DNA from 2 places in the Litoribrevibacter albus genome. Region 1 is predicted to be linked to the other one. Evidence: predicted binding sites of a transcription regulator. Region 1 holds the regulator's gene; the other holds the start of a gene.
What was found. The regulator LexA, encoded in region 1, represses DNA repair genes until DNA is damaged. The targets are predictions, from matches to a motif close to TACTGTNTANNTANACAGTA.
Positions count from the first base shown of each region.

Region 2: the regulator LexA is predicted to act here: its motif matches at 3,307-3,326, upstream of QQL66_RS00310 (LexA family protein).

Region 1 is NZ_BSNM01000002.1:359,222-367,002, reverse strand. It holds gene QQL66_RS01735 (LuxR C-terminal-related transcriptional regulator) at 1-1,851, opposite strand, end outside; gene QQL66_RS01730 (TetR/AcrR family transcriptional regulator) at 2,084-2,722, opposite strand; gene QQL66_RS01725 (hypothetical protein) at 2,922-4,208, opposite strand; gene lexA (transcriptional repressor LexA) at 4,375-5,016, shown strand; gene QQL66_RS01715 (pseudouridine synthase) at 5,109-5,915, opposite strand; gene QQL66_RS01710 (DUF924 family protein) at 6,193-6,798, shown strand; gene QQL66_RS01705 (L-dopachrome tautomerase-related protein) at 6,888-7,781, opposite strand, start outside.
Region 2 is NZ_BSNM01000002.1:37,045-44,825, reverse strand. It holds gene QQL66_RS00325 (sigma-54-dependent Fis family transcriptional regulator) at 1-609, shown strand, start outside; gene QQL66_RS00320 (alpha/beta fold hydrolase) at 671-1,486, opposite strand; gene QQL66_RS00315 (Y-family DNA polymerase) at 1,607-2,860, opposite strand; gene QQL66_RS00310 (LexA family protein) at 2,848-3,273, opposite strand; gene QQL66_RS00305 (dihydrofolate reductase family protein) at 3,422-3,946, shown strand; gene QQL66_RS00300 (sigma-54-dependent transcriptional regulator) at 3,969-5,423, opposite strand; gene QQL66_RS00295 (sensor histidine kinase) at 5,437-7,323, opposite strand; gene QQL66_RS00290 (cytochrome ubiquinol oxidase subunit I) at 7,660-7,781, shown strand, end outside.

The DNA of each region.
Region 1 (7,781 bases):
TAACATGTCCCATGCTGTTTGAAGTTTATTACCTTCAAAATTCAGAAGTGCATTAACCAAGCGATACCACTCAGCAATACCAACAACATCTTTTGTGCTTTCTAACTTCGCTATCTCAGCCTTTGCAGCCTTCAACATACCCGTTTCATAGAAATGGTACGCTCGAATCGCTGTAATAAGCTGATTCATAAAGTTGCCTTTCAATTCAGAAGAGAATCGCTCAGCTGAGCTGATATTATCACCACACTCTCCTGGGCGACCTTGCAACATTAAAATCACTGCCGCAAGAAGATTAAATTGCGCTGAAAGCCAAGGGTCTAGCTCATCAAAATACGGCTGAACTTTGGCGATACTAACATTGGCACTTTCTAAGTCGTCGTTTCGTAGATTAATAAGAATAGAAAGAAGATAGCAGATGGCTTCGCGCTCAGAGATACCTAGCGGTTGATGTTTCTCATCCTGCTGCATTAATCGGAGTAGTGCACGCTCTGCTTCTTGATCATAACCATCACGAATCAACACCCAAATTCGCACAAGCTGTAAACGTGGATATTGGAGTGTAATATCACGTGGTATTTGTTTGATCCATTCAAAAAGCTGAACGGCATAAGCCTGATTCAATAAATCAAACACACACGCACTGATCAAACTTGCAGCCATTTCATAATCACGCGCAGCAAATGCATGCTCAATGGCTGCAACACTGTGATTATGCGTACTGAACCACATACTGGCAGAAAAATGCAGTTGAATCAGGCTCTCAGGTTCATCAACCATCAAACGCTGATGCAGGAATCGACGATATAAAGGATGAAACTTGTATTGGCCAAAGCCTGTTGGCTCTATAAAGAGTTGCTGCTCATTGAGCCGCTCCATCATGGCATCACTTTCATTATTACCACTCAACGAGGTATATAGTTGACTGGTAAATTTCTCAACAATTGAAAGTTGCTTCACCGCGCGCTTTGTTGATTCTTCTAAATGCTGATAGGCATCATCGGCAAAATAGCTTAGAAAATCTGGATGTTGGCCAAAATATTCTTCAAAGCTATCTATAGACAACTGCTCCTCATCAGAGATATGACACAGCGCGTTAGACGCTAATACCAAACCTGAAGTCCATCCATCTAGCGCCCGAATCAGATCATCACGCTTTTGAGGTTTAATTGGTGCTTCAATCGCCTCCAAAAGCTCACGACTTTGCTCTGCTGAAAACTTTAAATCAGCGTATTTATATTCAGCCAACTTACCTTTAGAACGGTATCGGCCGACACTTAACTGCGGTCTATGTCGACTGGAAATACATAAATGAACATTGGACGGCATATGAGCCAAGAAAAGAGAAATTGCAGCCGTAAGAATGGGACTTTCAATCAAGTGAAAATCATCAATAAAGCAGTAAATTGGATCTTCAAATTCTTCCAAGTCGGCAATCAATTGCTCAGCCAATCTCAAAAAGCTGACTGAAGGCTCATCCTCAAACCGACGATAAGATGCATCTAGATCCGGCCAGATATACGGCTCAGTACGTTGAAGTGACGCGATTACATAAGAAAAGAAACGAACAGGATCATTATCATCCCGAGAGAGACTTAACCAACATACCTTCTCATCTTTAGCGATCAAATCATGATACCACTGACTTAGAACTATCGATTTTCCAGTCCCGGCAGGAGCAGTAACCAACGCCAAGGTTGTATGTGGTTTATTAAACGGATTCTCTATATTTGAGCGTTGTAAATAATAGGGCTCAATGGGAACCGCTTTAATCTTGGATTCAATCAGAGGTAATTGGGAAATTGTTTTTCTCAGTTCACTTAAACTGAATACAGATTCTGGGCTACCAACCATTCGCCACCCTTATATGAGCATCATTCCAAGAAGCTAGAGCAAAGGCCTCAGCGTCTTAGTAATGTAGATAAATTAATTATTATTGTTCTTGTGTGTCTTATATTGGGCCCGGGCCACATAAAACATAGAGCAACATGTTAGCACAGGCGGAACATCCCCAAGGGGGTCTTAATATTACCAAATGTAATTTGGAGGTACAGTTCACACTTTAAATTACATCAAGAAATCGATATTAGGTAGCAGATGCCATCAGCCCTGCGCTGACAAATTTGGCTAAATACGAGATCATATCCTTAAATTGGCTATCTACGGATAAATCATTAGCCGCCATCGCTTGCAAAGAATCCACACTGGACATAGTGAATGCTAACGTCCCCAACACAAAGTGGATACGCCAGAACCATTCAATAGGCGTCATCTCTGGACACGCAGTTTTCAAAGTTCTCATGAATGGCTTAAAGACATCCGAATAGTGCTCTTTTAAGTAATTACGAAGATGTCCCTGCGCTTGAGCATAGGCTAAGCCCATCAAACGCATAAAAACCGCCACACTCTGATCATTTCTTTCAGCAACAACCTGAGCAGAAGAGGCCAATACCGCAATCATGTGCGCAATATCGATGTTCTCCTCCCCCACCTGCTGTATATAGGCAGAGAGCTGATCTTTAAATTCGCGACTGAATGGCGTTAAGAATCGAGAGAAGGTTGCTTGAATTAAAGCTTCTTTTGAGCCGAAGTGATAATTAACTGCTGCGAGATTTACCCCAGCTTTACTGGTGATCATTCGAAGAGATGTCTCAGCAAAACCCCGCTCTGCAAACAACTCTTGTGCGGCATCTAGTATTTTATCGACCGTATTTCCGTTGGCCATCACTGCGTCTCCGTTAAAAACAACTGTTTAAAACATACGTTTGAACACAATACATGTCAAGGAAAGGAAACAAGAAATTACTATCAGATTAGAATGTTCAACCTAGAATACCAAGCTAAGAAGGACGGATAAACGTCTGTCTATCGGGAATCCCACCCAATAGACAGATAGAAAATAGAGGAAAAAGAAGGAATAACGATCAGAAATAGTAAGTTAAACTCAGCTCGACATAGTCGTCATTCATCAAAGAAGCCAATTTATCTTGCGACTCGCCAGCTTGCAGCCCCAATAGAGCCTCTTGCATGGTATCCGGAGCTTTGTCTCCCCCAAACCACGTTCTGCCCTCCACTGCAATCGCAAGTGAATCAGACAATCGCTGGTTGTATTCCAACCCTATGGTTTTTTCCGAGCTACTTGGATCAACTATAATACCGGCCAACAGCTCACTATCATTAATATCGTTGAATGCCAAACGCCATCCAACAAACCAGTCATCTTCAAATACAGCCAAAGGATCATCCTTGCCACGGCTGTCATAGAGATACTCAGCAATCCACCCCAAATCCATTGGGGTTTCGAAGATCCCCACTTGTGTATACTCAAACCCGCCGACCAAAGACTCAAAATCACCATCCGAATCAATTCCACTTCCGGATGGATAATCAAATCCACGACGATGTATCGCTTCTAACTTGAACAGCCATGCTTCGTAGACGTGTTGCAAATCAAAACCTACCTGAGTGATAACCGGGTAATAAGGTTCAAGTTCAGGATTGGTTAAATCATTGTTAAACACTAGTAACGGCTCTCTACTCGTCCCCGAAAAGAGATAAATGCCGATATCGGTTGAATCGATGGTTTGAACCCAACGCGCAGCCCAATCAATTCGAGAGGCTTCTTTTGAAGACTCATAATGAGTTGAATCGCCATCAACCGGAATAAAAGTACGAAAACGGCCATCCTCACCAGGGAAGGTACGCTCTCTGAACCCTGCAAGCATAAAGACATCCAGGATACCCGACTCAAATTCAAATGACGTATTGATCATTGGTTGACCCAATTTGTCTTCTTGATCAATAGCGCTCACCAAGTCGGTCTGGTTAATCACATCGACCAGATGACGTGACTCAGTCACTCCCCAAAACACCTTATGAATACCGGCCCTTAGCTCCCATCCATCGCCAAGATGATTCCAATACGCTTTCTGCAAATCAATCAGGTTTCTTTCCGGGTCCTGCTGATCTACCCTCAGCTTTGGCACAACAATGAAGGAATCAACGCCCGACTCAAGCTCATAAAAGAAGTCACTTTCATATTCCAATGAGAAATCAGAGCGCTTTTGGTTCATATCGCCATCATTAAAAAAGCCGCGCCACTGTGCCGTGAGTTCATGAGTCAACTCATAACCCATAACCGTTGAGGAGAAGAACGAAGAAATACTCAATAAAGCAGTAGTAGATACCGCAGAAATGACGTGCTTAAACAAGAGATACCCCTATTCATTATTATTAATTCCAGGCCCTCGTATCTTCGGAACTATTGATTGATATGTCAACTAATCTACTGTTTCGTTTCAACAAAATTTCCGCTACACATTTACTCCTTTTAAAATATACTGTATACATATACAAAACTGTATAAAAGGTCAGGTCATGATTAAATTAACCAAGCGTCAGCAGGAAGTTCTCGATGTCATCAAGGCTCATATCGACGAAACAGGGTATCCCCCAACTCGAGCGGAAATAGCAAAAACCTTAGGCTTTCGTTCAGCCAACGCCGCAGAAGAGCATTTAAAAGCACTGGCCAAAAAAGGCGCCATTGAAATGATGCCAGGCACCTCACGCGGATTGCGAATTCCAGGTTACGATCCAAACCTTTCATCATCCAATGATGAACCAGAGCAGATTCAAGGCATTCCTGTAATTGGCCGAGTAGCTGCGGGTTCACCTGTATTAGCTGAAGAACATGTTGATCATATGTGCCCGGTACAACCTGAGTTTTTCAATCCTCCAGCTGACTATCTGCTTAGGGTTCAAGGGCTTAGTATGAAGAATGTAGGCATTCTTGATGGAGACTTACTGGCCGTACACAAAACTCAAAATGTCAGAAACGGTCAGATTGTCGTAGCTCGAATTGGGGACGATGTCACCGTCAAGCGACTTGATCGTAAAGGTAATATAGTCCGACTGATTCCGGAGAATGAAGAGCTCGATGATATTGTCATTGATACCAACGAAGAACCTGTATTTATTGAAGGGTTAGGTGTTGGCGTTATCCGCAACGGCGATCTTTAAGATATAAAATACGAGCCTGGCGCGAAGAAAACAAAGCAAGCTCAAGGCTTGCTTTGTTTGATACATCTGTTTCTTCTCACCCTTAAACTGGCCTAGTACGCCTTGTAGTGCATTAAATCCCCGGATATTGGGCATTCAAAATCGAGCTCAACTAGGTCTACTTGCATCCGATCCCGATCAGTATTACCGGAAATGTATTCATCTCCCAATACTTCATGTCCGATCTCCATGAAGTAACAGCAAATGTCTTTCGCATCACCTTTCGTTAAATAAAGATCCAGTACAGTACTCTTTGTATGTTCAACATATTTAACCGGCTCATAACGCCCTGCCAGTTCATAGTCTTCTGTTTCTACAGAAACGTCTCCACCAGTCTCAATCGCACCCGCTACCTCAATGCGATATTTAACTTTAAGCTCACCTTTTTCTTGCAGTTCAGTGAAGGTAGAGGCAGCTCTTCTGTGATGAACAATGAGCAAAACCCCTTTGGAATCATCCGCCAATTCATACATCAGGTAGGCTTCGCGCTCAGCTTCAAAGGTCTGATCCGCCAGGCGTAGAAGCGATAAATGATCACCAAACAACTCACCCTCAATTGGCATACCAGAAGGTTTCATCCAAACGCTGTACTGTAATTGATCCGTTAATAACTCTGCGGGGAAAGGTTTACGGTTTAAATAATCTTCGTCGTAATAGACCTCAACCTTATCGCCAATTTTTAATTCAGCTTGGGCTTTACGCAAGCAGCTACGCTCCCCTTTACGCTCAAGGAAAACAGCCCCTTTTTTCATCGCATCTTTAATTTTTGATTTGGAAAGCTGATCAAAATGCCCCCAGAGAAACTCAAGTGCATTCAATGAATCCAGTTCAGTCACTTCCAATTCCACTTCAAAGTGCATAGCCCGTCCTTTAATTTGTATGATCGCTGTTTATGGGTAATGGGTGTTTATGTAAACCGTTTAAGAGCAAGACGTTTTAATGTCAAAGCATAGTATGGCGGCATTTTACTGAAAATCAGTCACTCAGAGAACGGCTAACCGAACAATTAGGTGAGCAAAAATGCCGTTAACACTCTGCTTTACTGGACAGAGAACAACTAATGAACCATAAATGTAGACATAACTTATACAGAACGACAAACAAATACAGTACGACCCGCAGAGAATCAATTAACACATGGACGATATCGCAAAAGTTATTTCTTATTGGTTTGGTGAATTAGACTCCGACGGCTTTGCTCTTGATCAGAATAAAAACAAATGGTGGTCTGGCGGCAATGACATCGACATTGAAATCAGTCATCAGTTTGGGCATTTAGTCGAAGAAGCCTTAAACCGGGGCCTCAAAGAATGGAAAGACTCAAGCTCTGGTCGACTTGCTTTAATCCTATTACTTGATCAGTTCACACGTAATATCTATCGGGGAACAGAACGTGCCTTTGCCGGCGACAGTCGTGCTCTCAAATTATGTAAACTAGGGCTTTCAGAAAAAACCGATTTGGAATTACCTATTGAGCATCGAGTGTTCTTTTATATGCCGTTAGAACATTCAGAGAGCCTGGAAGATCAGGAACTTTGTATTCGTTTGTTCACCTCCCTAAAACGTGAAAGCCCACAAGAAAAACATCCTTTGCTGGACAGCTATGTCGGTTTTGCTGAACAACACAGAGACATCATCAAGCAATTTGGACGGTTTCCCCACCGTAATGAATCACTAAAACGTGTCAATACGGCCGAAGAAGAAACGTATCTGAACGGGAAGGCCCATCGCTTTGGTCAATAGGCTGCAATGCTGCCACTGTTTTTGAATCCAGACAAAGGCCTGTTTCTCACTCAACCCGAGTTTCCGAAGCAAGCCTTCCCGAGTAAAGATTAGTGTCCAGCCAAAGCCGTCGCATCGGTTTTTACACGATAGACCTGATACGGCGCCTTATCTCGAATATCAGAAGGTAGCTTTCCGAGAACCTGATGCAGAGCACTGCAGGTTATATAGAGGTATCCGTCCGGGCCAAAACTAAGACCATCCGGCCAGCGTAAAGTCTCTGTTTTTAACAAGGTTTCTCGATGTCCATCTGCAGACATTCTCACAATTGCAGAGTGCTCAATGTCGGTGAGGTAAAGCCGCCCCTGATCATCCGTAGACATAGCATCCGTCATCGTCTTTCGCCCAACCGGTTTTACAAACCCCATCAAGATATGGTCATTAGCTTTCGCATATTTCAGATGTCTCGTCGGCAGTGAATACAACATATCCCCACTGACAGAAGCGTAATACAAGGTTTCGCCATCCCGGCTTAAAGCAATACCATCCACACCTGGATTGATAGTAAACAAGCCTACCAAGGTCATTTCCCTTCCCTGAACCACGGGCTCATAGGCCCCTGCTTTTACCGAAACATCATTCTCAAGCACACGACGGGCTTGCTGAGTTTCCACATTATAAAAAACCACCGCAGGGGTTTTCGCTAAAATACTGGCGTCAGAGATATAGATATACAGGCCGTCTTTGCTGATTTGGAAATCATTGGCATGAGAACCTAGACCAAAGACATCAGAGCTAAAATCGTGTTGATGCACTAATTCTCGGGTCGTGACGTCAAACGCCAATAATCGCGGTTGACCGACCCCATGAAGCCCATTATCTAATACCCAGAGTCGTCCCTGTTGATCCAATCGAATCGACAACACCTGCTGAAAGGCTAACTCCTCTGAACCTCCTGGCTGCCAATTCAGGCTTGGGAAGGGCGACACTTCGCCATTCACCAA
Region 2 (7,781 bases), 320 kb from region 1:
GTGTTGCAGGAAAGAAAAGTAACGCCTCTAGGATCGACCGAGTCTTACCCGGTGGACATTAAAGTCATCTCGGCCACCAACCGTTCTTTGAAAAACGACGTTGAAACCGGGCTGTTTCGACAAGACCTCTATTATCGGGTAAGTGGATTAAACCTCGAACTTCCGCCCCTGAGAGCGCGCACAGATAAAATCGATTTATTCAAAGAACTTCACCGCATTCACCGGGCACCTGACCAGGCTCAAGCACTGTCCGATGAGATTCTTGAACTCTTCCAAAAACACCCTTGGCCAGGCAACATTCGCCAATTAGCCAGCGTGATACAAATCGCCCTGGCAATGGCCGACGACGAAGTCATTCGCCCCGACCACTTGCCTGATGACTTTTTCGAAGACATCAAACGACAAGAGCGTCCCTCAGTTCAAAAAGCACACTCATCCGTTGAGGAAGACTCCCCACGCATTCAACCCGAGTCGGCGTTAAACACCACCGAGTTGGATACACTGGAAGTCTATCAAGCCAACAAAGGCAACATATCGCGTACCGCCAAGACACTGGGCATCAGCCGAAATACCCTCTACAAACGCCTTAAAGATCTGGGCATCAAGTAAGACTCAAGGTCTGCGAAGGCTAAGAGCTAAGAATTAAGAGCTAAGAATTAAGAGCTTAGGACTATTCAATAAAGTCTTTGATCTTATAGGCCGTAGTGAAAGGGCGCGTTTCCGGTAAAAAATGCCCCGCCAAATACACAACCTCTAACTCTGCATCAGGAATGGCATCCACAATCGCTTCGGTATGATCAAAACGAATGATCTCATTCTTACCAACCAGAACCAGTGTCTGAGCAGCAATGCTTCCTAACGGCTCCAAACAAAATTCGGGATCAACCGGCAGATAACATTCGGTATTCCAAAGGGTATAAAGTTTGTCTCTGAACACCGGCCAATGTTCAGGTTGCGGGTTCACCAGCTTGTATTTAATACCAAAGGTCGTATCGGCAAAGGCTTTGAACAAAAGCTCACTGCCCAAGACCGTTGAGAACGCCGGCACATAAGTATCACCACCAAACGCAGCGCCGATCAGCACCAGCTTATTCACTCGTTCAGGATGATACGCAGCGATCTGAGCCGCAATAACCGCACCGTCACTCCACCCTGCAAAATGTGCATTGGAAACATTCAGCTGATCCAATAAGGCCAACGTATCCGCAGCCATTAATTCATAGGTAATAGGCCCATCACCGTCCGTAGAGCGTCCGTGACCCCGACTGTCGATCTCAATTACCTGATAGGACTGAGACAAAATATGGGTTTCAATCGTCCACATGTCCGAGTCCACGTAACCACCGTGCAACAATACTAAGGGTGTACCTTCACCATGCACTTCATAGTACATATTGATGCCGTTCACCTCGGCGTAATCCGCCCTGGCAAAACAGGTAATCAGCATTAAAGAAACGAGCGCTAAACCATGACATAGCGTTTTCATGAGGATGTCCTTATCTTAGGTGTTTTATTATTTGAGCAAAAACTATACACCATCTGCCAAATTCCGTTGTGACGTAAGTAGATCTTATTAGTAATTGGCGTCTGTTCTTTTGTATTAAGATCAAACCTTCACTATTGGCAGATCCGGCCAGCGTGTTGTGTATGCAGGAGATTTGAGATTTCGTTGCATTTTCCAATAAGGATCAATGCCTTGGCTGGCAATAAACACCCGACCACAGGTTTGATTAATGTGATCTACCAACTTCATAAGCTCTTGTGATCGCTCGTCTTGTCGCGCGGTAAACGCATCCAACTGTTCAGGACTTTCAGCATAGAGTTCAATGAGCCCAACACCCGCTCGCGCGAAGGGAACGCCTGACTTGTAAATGCATTCTCGAACCGCTTTTCGAGCCAGTGAACAAATCACCCGACTGTCATTTGTAGGCATTGAAAGAGGTACGATCACCGAGCGAGTGTAGTAATTGGCATCAAACCGGGAGGAAGACGCAAATACCATCATGGTTTTTACGCGTTGCTGTTCTTTACGAAGTTTCTCACAAGCTCGGCTGGCATATTGACTGACCGATTGCTCCAACGCCAAACAATTAAACACCTTAACCCCAAAAGATCGTGTGGAGATAATCTGCTTCTTCGGTTCCGGGGTTTCATCCAGACCATAACAAGGTATGCCCTGAAGTTCTGTAATGGTTCTCGATACATTAACGCTGTAGTGTTTCTTCATTCGCTCTGGATCCTGTTGAATCAGATCCAAAACAGAATAAATACGCTGATCCGCCAAGCGCCCTGATAAACGAGAGCCGATGCCCCACACGTGATGAACCGGAATTTTGGCAAAGACTTTGTGCCACTGCTCCAACCGATCGATCACACAGACGTAATGGCATTTGTTGGATTTCTTAGCGATATGATTAGCCAGCTTAGCCAGGGTTTTGGTCGCCCCCATGCCAACGCCAACCGGTAAACGTACATGCCTGTAGATGGTATCTCGCATTGCACGGCCCAACTCAGGTAATGTTTTAAGCGCATGACCTGACATATCCAAAAAGGACTCATCAATGGAATACACTTCAATGTTGGGTGAAAAGGCTTTCAGGGTATCCATGACGCGAGTCGATAAGTCACCATACAACTCGTAATTACTGGAAAAAACATGGACCCCCGCCTGTCGCAACTGATCTGAGATTTTAAAGTATGGCTGTAAGTCAGGGATACCAAGCTGCTTTGCTTCTTTTGATCGAGCAACAATACAGCCATCGTTATTACTCAGCACCACCACCGGCTGACCTCTCAAATCAGGCCGAAATACTTGCTCGCAGCTGGCAAAGAAACTATTACAATCTACTAACGCATACATGCGCGATGCAGCCGAATGGATGAAGTCACAACCCCTTCTATCAACAGGTCTTGTTCATCACAAATAGGAATCGAAGGGAATTTCGGATTCGCTGCGACCAAACAGCGCGCCGCCAGATCCAGATATTTACACGTCAGTTCACCATTGCAGGCGGCAATTACGATATCCCCGTCACGAGCTTCGAGAGAACGATCCACAACCAAAATATCTTGATCAAAAATACCACTTCGAATCATTGAATCCCCATGCGCCCGAACCAGGTAAGTTGCCGAAGGGTGCTTTATTAGCAGCTCATCGATACTCAAACTACGTTCAGCATAATCATCCGCCGGACTTGGGAAACCTGCCGCCACCCAAGACGTAAAGAAGCTCAACTTCGATACTTCCTCCCGACTAACCCGTACTACATTCATGATTCACCTCGGTAGCTGTTCACAGACAAATTACACTGTATTAATATACAGCATAATTTAAACTACATGAAATTAAAGATACATAAATGACGTGCTCAACGAACGTAATGCCCTACTCTTCTAACACTCATATCAAAGGTAAATCACGATGAACTGCGTATACATAGCTCAAAGCCTGGACGGCTTCATAGCAGGTCCACAAGGGGAACTGGATTGGCTGGAAAAAATTAATAACCCTGATGACAACGATTTGGGATTCAGTGCCTTTATGAACTCGATAGATGCCTTAGTGATGGGCAGAAACACCTATGAGAAAGTACGATCCTTTGGCGAATGGCCTTACGATAAACCTGTATTCGTGATCAGCAACCAATTAACAAAGGTTCCCACAGAGTTATCAGGCAAGATCACTTTTATGTCTGGCTCACCTGACACACTGGTCAAGCACTTACATCAGCAAGGGTTTCAGAATTTGTACATCGACGGAGGAAAGCTGATCCAAAGTTTCTTAGCTGCTGGCTTAATCGATGAACTTACGATTACCACGGTGCCTGTGCTGTTAGGGCAAGGCATCCCGCTGTTTGATCAGCTGCCACAAGCCATTGAACTGAAGCTAAAACGCTCAGAGGTATTGCTCAATCAACTGGTAAAAACAACGTATGCCGTTACCTAATATTCATATATTAAGCTGAAACTCAAAGCCCCAGCCCATACCGATTTATCTTATTAATCAAGCCTTGGCGGGTAATGCCTAACTGCTGGGCACTTCGGGTTTTGTTGTTGTCATTGGCAGCCATGGCCGCCTGAATCAATTGTATTTCCAACGCACTAACTTGTTCTTCCAGCGGTTTGCTGAGGTCGGCGTTTTGTGCAAACGCATCGCCATTAGACGAACTAAAAGAAGAGCCTGGATTTAGCGCCTCTTCTTGCATCAGATCGCTGCGAATTAAGGCAAGTTCCTGTAAGGTGATTTGTTGGCCGAGTGAAATGGCGGCGGCACTTTCCAGGGTATTTTTAAGTTCCCGAACATTGCCCGGCCAGTCGGTATGATTGAACCAGTGCAAGACTTCCGGAGAGAGGGTTAACTGCGTGTTGTGCTGCTCGTTATAACGATCAAGAAAAGCACGCAGTAATGGTGGAATATCTTCCCGACGTTCATCCAGTCGCTGGGTAGTAATCGTCAACCCTTTGATTCGGTAGTAGAGGTCATCACGAAACTCCCCTTGTTGCACCGCCAAAGGTAAATCTCGATTGGTCGCCGAGACTAAACGCACATCGATGGTCACCAGATCACGACTGCCTACCGGGTAGAAACTGCCTTCTTGTAAGACGCGCAGCAATTTGACCTGCATGGCTAATGGCATTTCACCGATTTCATCGAGGAACAAGGTGCCTTTGTCCGCCATTGCCAGCAAACCTTTGCGGTCTTTATCGGCGCCAGTAAAAGCTCCTTTCTTATAGCCAAAGAGTTCGCTTTCCAACAACTCGGCCGGAATCGCCCCGCAATGCACAGAGATAAACGCTTGGTCAGAACGACCACTGAGCCCATGAATGGCGTTGGCAATGATCTCTTTGCCCGTTCCACTCGGCCCCTGAATAAATACCGGCACTTGCGTCGGCGCAATCCGGGTAATCAGTTCACGAATGGCATGAGTACCCTGGCTCACGCCCACCAGTCCCAGTTCGTCATTCGGCCCTTGATTACTCTTTAGCTCGGCTTCCAGATCCTGGACCTGCTTCATCAGGCGATGCTTTTCCACCGTCCGCTGAACAATGATTTTGAGAAAGTCCGGGTCTACCGGTTTGGCAATGAAGTCTTCAGCGCCTAGCTCAATGGCCTTCAACGCCAACGTTCGTTCATCATGACCGGTTAATACCACCACTGGGGTGTTGTGATAGCGTTTCAGGTAAGCAAGCCCGTCTTCCGGTTTGAAGGTCGGCGGCAACGCCAGGTCGTGAATCACCAGATCAAAGCCGTCGCCGGAAGCCTCCGCCTTGAGAAATTCCAGCTCGGCTTGTTGTCCATCGCCACAGCTCACGACTTGATAACCGGCCTGCTCTAACCATAAGGCGCACAGTTCACAGAAGGCGCGTTCATCATCGACCAACAATAGCTTGGCGGATGTTTGTTTTATGAAGTTATTTGTCATAAAGCCTTCCTTGTTATTCCGGCAACCGAACCATAAAGGTGACGGGCCAACCACAATCCTCCCGGTATTCGATGCTGCCTTGGTGAGCATCGACTATCCGTCGCACAATGGATAAGCCCAAACCGCTGCCGCCGCTGCGCTTGCTAATGAAGGGTTCAAACAGGTGTGCTTGCATCTCGTCCGGTATTTGCGGGCCATTGTTGTGAATAGAGATCACCAGTTCGGAAGTCATGCCTTGCAACACGTCTCTTTGTACCGTGAGCTGAATTTTTCCATCGGCTTGCTGAGCAATAAAGGCCGCTGAGTTTTCCAGGATATTGATCAGCACCTGCTGTAATCTCGGGCCATCGAACGCGCCCATCAAAGTCTCCGGCCCTTGCACATCGATGTGCACGTTAAACAAAGCATCAATCTGTTCGACCACCTGATTCACCAAGCTCATCACATCCATCTCGGTCTTGTTCAGATCAATGTTGCTGGCGTAACTGAGAGTATCGCGAATCAATAACTCCGCACGGGCCACTTGGTTTTGAATGTGCGATTTAATCATCGGCTCGGTTTGAGCAGAGGCCATGTTGATGATGTTCAACGGGTTTCGTAACTCATGAGCAATGGCGGCGGTCAGCCCGCCTAACTCAACCAAATGCCGCTGCTCAATGCGCGCTCGCTCCGCCTTGGCTTTGACTTCAGCCAGTTGCAGAGAACGCTCCAGTGACGCACAGGTACTCGGCAACATCGCAGCCAGAATCTCTGCCATATGATGCGTTGCTGGCGGAATGTCTTCCCAGCCATTTAAGTAACAGTGCCACTGACTGCGTTTAATACAGGTAAATTGCGTTGTCTGCCGGGTTTCAACGTAAGGCTCCCCTTGAGCATCAACAATACTCATACCTGCTTTGTAGCGGCTGCGTTGGTACCACATGGTTTCCACGACGGAGGCCAGTTCCTCCCAGGAGGTTACCCGATTCAACTGACTCACCCAAAGATTCAATGTCGCTTCTTCGACCTTCCCGCCCGGGTAAATCAAACGCTCCGCAAACCGCTTCGCCGGTTCATAGGATAACCAGGCGATCAGTAACAACAGCGTTGAATACACCAAAAGCTGCAGGTTAGGTACATGAGATAACTCTTCCAGCCCGAGTGGTTCAACCAGCCATAACAGCCCGCCCATCACCAGCATTGAGACCATCAACACCACTAGCCACTGTAAGGCATGACTGACTAACCGATTGGCTTCCACCAAGCGGTAGCGAACTACGGAATACGCCACCAGCACCGCATAACTGGGCAGAGCCAGCATGGGGTATGGAAAGAAATGACTAGGAATCGACGGCAAGATGAAGCTGGTCGCGAGCAAAAATCCCCAGGCGCCCACTACAAAAATAGCCACGATGGAACGGCGCTGATTCCCCTGGCTTTCTCGGAATCCGTAAAGCAGCAATATGTGAGCAAAGATCCCGACCGCCACCGTATAGGCGAGATTCATCCAACCCGCCAAGGCCAGATGGAAGAAACTAGGGAACACCAACCAAGGAGCCAAAAAGCCCCCATCAGCCAGAACACTGGCAACGGTGACCAGCAGGGCCGCAACATAAAAATAGGGAATGCGCTGGTCCAAACCAAAGGTCGAAACCTTGGAATCCTTCAACCATACGATCACAAAGTGCAGAAAACTGGTGGGTAGCAACGGGTTCGCCAACAACAAAGGCACGGCCAACTGAGGTTGCTGCTGTAGTGCGAAGATATGTCCCAGGCACCAGGCCGCCATCGATAAGCAAAATCCAGCCAGTGCAGGTAGGCTTGGATCTTCCCGGCGTCGACTCCATAGCCAGATCGCCACACCGAACGCACTCAATACTGTGGTCCACAAACTGGTATTAAATAGAACAGAGATGTCCATCGCTTGCCTCCCACATAGAAAAGAAATCGTAAACTTACTTTACACACTTCACACTAAAAACCGTCTACAAAGTTTACATATAGTCCTTTTCATTGGCCAGTTATTAAGCAACCCAAAAACAAAAAACAACTAAAAAACCGAACAAATCCTTTTAAAACAACGCCTTAATAAATCCATCATTTTTATTGGCACCCGCTTTGCTCTTAGGGGGTATTGGAAGGCGTGCTGCCACACCCCATTGGAACGGTCACGATTAGATCATTAAACCGGGCCTACGGATGCAGACACACACCTTTCAACAGGAGGGACATTCTTACAACTACAAAGGGTGAAACCATGTTCGAGCTGCTATCCTCGTTACCCGACTCAAGCTTGCTATCTCGCATTCAGTTTGCGTTTACCGTGAGCTATCACATCATGTTTCCGACCATCACCATTGGCTTATCGCTGTACATTGC